Regions from separate parts of the Pseudomonas sp. PDM24 genome, predicted to be linked through region 2. Evidence: riboswitches for the same ligand, from Rfam matches in the RefSeq annotation. Region 2 holds a riboswitch; the other holds the start of a gene.
The links. A riboswitch is a leader RNA that binds a small molecule or an ion and turns the genes downstream of it on or off. The one in region 2 is predicted to bind cobalamin.
Positions count from the first base shown of each region.

Region 1: it holds a riboswitch for cobalamin, as region 2 does, so the genes downstream of both, cobO (cob(I)yrinic acid a,c-diamide adenosyltransferase) here and KW837_RS12105 (CbtB domain-containing protein) in region 2, are expected to answer to the same signal.

Region 1 is NZ_JAHUWR010000001.1:241,698-244,082, forward strand. It holds gene KW837_RS01140 (hypothetical protein) at 40-624, opposite strand; cobalamin riboswitch at 779-1,030, shown strand; gene cobO (cob(I)yrinic acid a,c-diamide adenosyltransferase) at 1,111-1,722, shown strand; gene KW837_RS01150 (cobyrinate a,c-diamide synthase) at 1,733-2,385, shown strand, end outside.
Region 2 is NZ_JAHUWR010000003.1:89,388-91,772, forward strand. It holds gene cobW (cobalamin biosynthesis protein CobW) at 1-297, opposite strand, end outside; cobalamin riboswitch at 398-612, opposite strand; cobalamin riboswitch at 800-1,028, shown strand; gene KW837_RS12105 (CbtB domain-containing protein) at 1,149-1,355, shown strand; gene KW837_RS12110 (CbtA family protein) at 1,367-2,074, shown strand; gene KW837_RS12115 (cobalamin biosynthesis protein) at 2,071-2,385, shown strand, end outside.

The sequences.
Region 1 (2,385 bases), on a different contig from region 2:
TAATCATAGAGAAGCGTAGACGGTCGATGGTTCAACCGGTCAGCCGCGGGCTTCCTTGAGCAGAACAGCGATGCCTGGATGGTAGTTGCCGGCTTCATTGCGCAACTTGCGGTAGGCGTAAGGGAAATACCAGGCCACGGCGCAGGTGTGTTCCTTTTGCAGGTCGTCGACCATGTCCTGGAGTTCTTCCGGGGTGGCGCTGTGTTGGGCTTTTTGTGGTGCGACAAACAGACAGCCGAGTTTCAGATCGCTGGCGTAGCTGATTCGCTTCGCGTCACTGGTGATGTCCGCCAGTGCCTGCGTCAGGTTCAGGCTATTGACCCGTGGCCAGCGCTGGGTGGCCTGGAGATACGCGCGCTCTTCGCTGCTGGCGATAAACAGATCGGCGCGGGCGTTGCGTTCGCCTTCTTCGATCTGTTTGCGGGTCGACGTCTGTGCCAGCGTGACCATTTCTGCCATCCAGGCCGCGGCGCAGAGCAGACCGAGGTTGGCGTTTTCGTCGTACCAGTAAGGTGTATCGTTATCGCCGCGCACGGCGTTGTAGCGGTCGATACAGTCAAACCAGCGTTCCAGCACCGGGCGCAGGAATTCCAGCTTCGGATTGCTGATGATCATGCCTTGCATGTGGCTCACCCTTGTTATTGTGTTGTCAGGTTGTGGCTCTTTGATATCACTGCTGACAGTGTGGCACAAGATTGGCGTCAGTTAATTGATCGACGGCAGTTATTCGCTCAGCGGCGCCCCGGCTTTAATTGACGCTCCACCCCCAACCCTCTAACCTTCGCGGCTTGTTTCAGGTGCTCTGTGACCTTGGTCGACAGAGTGAAACAGGGAAGCCGGTGAATGAATTTCTTCCAGCGAAGAATGATCACGATCCCGGCGCTGCCCCCGCAACGGTAAATGAGTAAAAGCTGCGCGAGGGCCTGTCATCAGGCCCTAGCCACTGTGTCGACTGTCGACATGGGAAGGCGCGCAGTCAGGCGCAAGCCGCTCATGAGCCCGGAGACCGGCCTGATTCATCCAACGGCATCACGGTGGGCGATGCCAGGCTTCTTGCCGTCTATTCTTGTGCCTGCCCGCCGTTATCCAGCCTCAACGGAGAGCTCCCCCATGACTGATACTCCCGATCGTGACGAACGCCATCTGGCGCGCATGCTGCGAAAAAAAGCGGTGATCGACGAACGCATCGCCAACTCGCCGAATGAATGCGGTTTGCTGCTGGTGCTTTCCGGTAACGGCAAAGGCAAAAGCAGTTCGGCGTTCGGCATGCTTGCGCGGTCCATGGGCCACGGCATGCAGTGCGGCGTGGTGCAGTTCATCAAGGGGCGCACCAGCACTGGCGAGGAGCTATTTTTTCGGCGCTTCCCGGAACAGGTGCGTTTTCATGTAATGGGCGAGGGCTTTACCTGGGAAACCCAGGACCGTCAGCGCGACATCGCCGCCGCCGAAGCCGCCTGGGCAGTGTCCCGCGAATTGCTGCGTGATCCGGCCATCGGTCTGGTGGTGCTCGATGAGTTGAACATCGCCCTCAAGCACGGCTACCTCGATCTCGATCAGGTGCTCAGCGACTTGCAGGCGCGACCGCCGATGCAGCACGTGGTGGTCACCGGTCGCGGCGTCAAGCCTGAGATGATCGAGCTGGCCGACACTGTCACTGAAATGGGCATGATCAAGCACGCCTTCCAGGCCGGAATCAAAGCGCAAAAAGGCGTCGAGTTGTGAACTGCACTTTATGAATAGCCATCGTCAATGCCCGGCGGTACTGATCGCCGCACCGGCCTCCGGTCAGGGCAAGACCACCGTCACCGCCGCGCTCGCCCGTTTGCATCGCAATCAGGGGCGCAAGGTTCGTGTGTTCAAATGCGGCCCGGACTTTCTCGACCCGATGATTCTCGAGCGCGCCAGCGGTGCACCGGTTTATCAACTCGACATGTGGATGGTCGGCGAGCAAGAAAGTCGGCGTCTATTGTGGGAGGCCGCTGGCGAAGCCGATCTGATCCTCATCGAAGGCGTCATGGGGCTATTCGACGGTACGCCGTCCAGCGCCGATCTGGCGCGGCACTTCGGTGTGCCGGTGCTCGGCGTGATCGACGGCACCGCCATGGCACAGACCTTTGGCGCGCTGGCCCTGGGCCTTGCGCGTTATCAGCCGGACTTGCCGTTTGCCGGTGTGCTGGCCAATCGGGTCGGCACCGTGCGCCATGCGCAGTTGCTCGAAGGCAGCCTGACTGAAGGCTTGCGCTGGTATGGCGCGCTGTCCCGGGAGACCGGGATCGAATTGCCGAGTCGGCATCTCGGCCTGGTTCAGGCCAGCGAACTGAATGATCTCGACCTGCGTCTCGATGCGGCCGCCGACTCATTAGCCAGCAGTTGCGACGTGGCGCT
Region 2 (2,385 bases):
GAGGTCGCCACGACGGGCCACCAGTTCGCGCATCACCGGGAAGAATTCTTCCTGAACCGTGCAGCATAGGCAGCCGTTGGCCAGTTCGTAAACGCGTCCGTTGGCTTCTTCTTCGGTGCAGCCGATCGAGCACTGTTTGAGGATTTCACCGTCGATGCCCAGCTCGCCGAACTCGTTGACGATCACCGCGATGCGACGGCCCTGGGCGTTGTCGAGCATGTGGCGCAGCAAGGTGGTTTTGCCCGAGCCGAGGAAGCCGGTAACGATGGTGACGGGGAGTTTGGCCAGTGTTTTCATCGGATGCCCTTTGGCAAGGTGGCGGGCATACGGGACGACAATCGCAGCGGCGGATGCACGCGCGCAAGAGTTCCGCCACCGGATCACCCCGCCCGGTTGTAGTGAGAATCTGTATCGAGGCAGGTCTCCTGGCTGACGGTGTGCCAATCGTTCGACTGGCGTTTGCTGCGCCTTCCCGCGAACCTGATAGATCAGGGTTTGCAGTGGCGTGGCAGCGAACATCACCGTTCACAGTTGCGGGGGCAGCCGCGGCATCGACCGCGTTCCCTTCTTAGCTTCGGCAGACGCCGAAGAACCTCGAAAGCGCAAGGCTACGCATCGTGTGGGGGCGGGTCAATGTCCACCTGAGTTCTGTGGCGCCTGAGCCGACGCCTTCGCGAGCAAGCCCGCTCCCACATTTGAAATGCGTTCCCCTGTGGGAGCGGGCTTGCTCGCGAAAGGAGCGACTCGGTATCCAAGTGAGAACCCATGCCAATTGACGCCCAACCCCCGCCCATGCTCTCCTACACGCCTTGTTACGGGTGCCCTTCACAGGGTGAAACGGGAAACCGGTGAATCATGTGCTTTACTCTAAAGCCATGTCAGTCCGGTGCTGCCCCCGCAACGGTAAGCGAGTGAAGCGTCAAATCCACTGTGCCCGTCATACGGCATGGGAAGGTGATGCTTGCAGGTTTGGGCACAAGCCCTGCCCCTCGCGAGCCCGGAGACCGGCCCGCAACACAAAGTGACTTTTACGTTCACTGAATAACAAACCCGCGGTGGGCGGGCGCTGTTCGAAATCTCTGCGTGCCACGGCGTACGGAGGTTTTCATGCGCTCTATTCACCCGCTGACAGACCAGAGGGAAGCGCCATGTCGATCATCAGCAGCACCGCCAGCAACACCGATAAAAAGAGCACGATCAGCACCACCACTACCCTGAGCCAACGCCTGACCGCCGCTTGTTGTGCGTCGATTCTTGGCGCCAGCCTTGTGTATTTCGCCGGTTTCTCGCACATCGAAGCGGTACACAACGCCGCGCACGATACCCGTCACAGCGCCGCATTCCCGTGCCATTGAGACCTGCTGACATGATCAAGCGTATTGCGCAAACCGCAGGTTTCACCGGGCTGCTGGCCGCCCTGCTGCTGACCCTGCTGCAAAGCTTCTGGGTGGCTCCGCTGATTCTGCAGGCCGAGACCTACGAAAAATCCGAGCCTGCCGCGGTTGAAATCCACGAGCACGCCGCGGGAGCTGTCACCGCTCACACCCACGATGCCGAAGCCTGGGAGCCGGAAGACGGCTGGCAGCGCGTGCTGTCGACCACCGGCGGCAATCTGGTGGTGGCGGTCGGTTTCGCCCTGATGCTCGCGGGCCTCTACACCTTGCGCGCTCCACGCCGTACCTCTCAGGGCTTGCTCTGGGGTCTGGCCGGTTATGCGACGTTCGTGCTGGCGCCCACCCTCGGCCTGCCACCTGAACTGCCGGGTACTGCCGCGGCGGATCTGGCGCAACGGCAGATCTGGTGGATTGGCACCGCCGCATCCACAGCAGTCGGCATCGCGCTGATCGCATTCAGCCGCCACTGGCTGATGAAGATCCTTGGTGTGGCAATCCTGGCCGTGCCTCATGTGATTGGCGCGCCGCAACCGGAAGTCCATTCGATGCTCGCGCCGCAAGCCCTGGAAGCGCAGTTCAAAATCGCTTCGCAGCTGACCAACATGGCGTTCTGGCTGGCCCTGGGCCTGATCAGCGCCTGGTTGTTCCGCCGCAAAAGCGATGGCCAATACTGCGCATGACTGACGTAAGCGCAGCGCCGACCCTGGTGGTCGGCCTGGGCTGCCAGCGCGGCTGCCCCGTCAGCACGCTGCGGGCGCTGCTTGATCAGGCATTACAGGCCCATCAAATCGAGCTTCGTGAGATCAAGGCCTTGGCCAGCATCGACCTGAAGCGCGAAGAACCCGCCCTGATCGAACTGGCCGAACAACTGGCATTGCCGTTGATGTATTTCAGCAGCGAACAATTGGCCGGTTATGAACCGCAACTCAGCCACCACTCGGACATCGCGTTCGAACGCACCGGCTGTTACGGCGTAGCGGAAAGTGCCGCG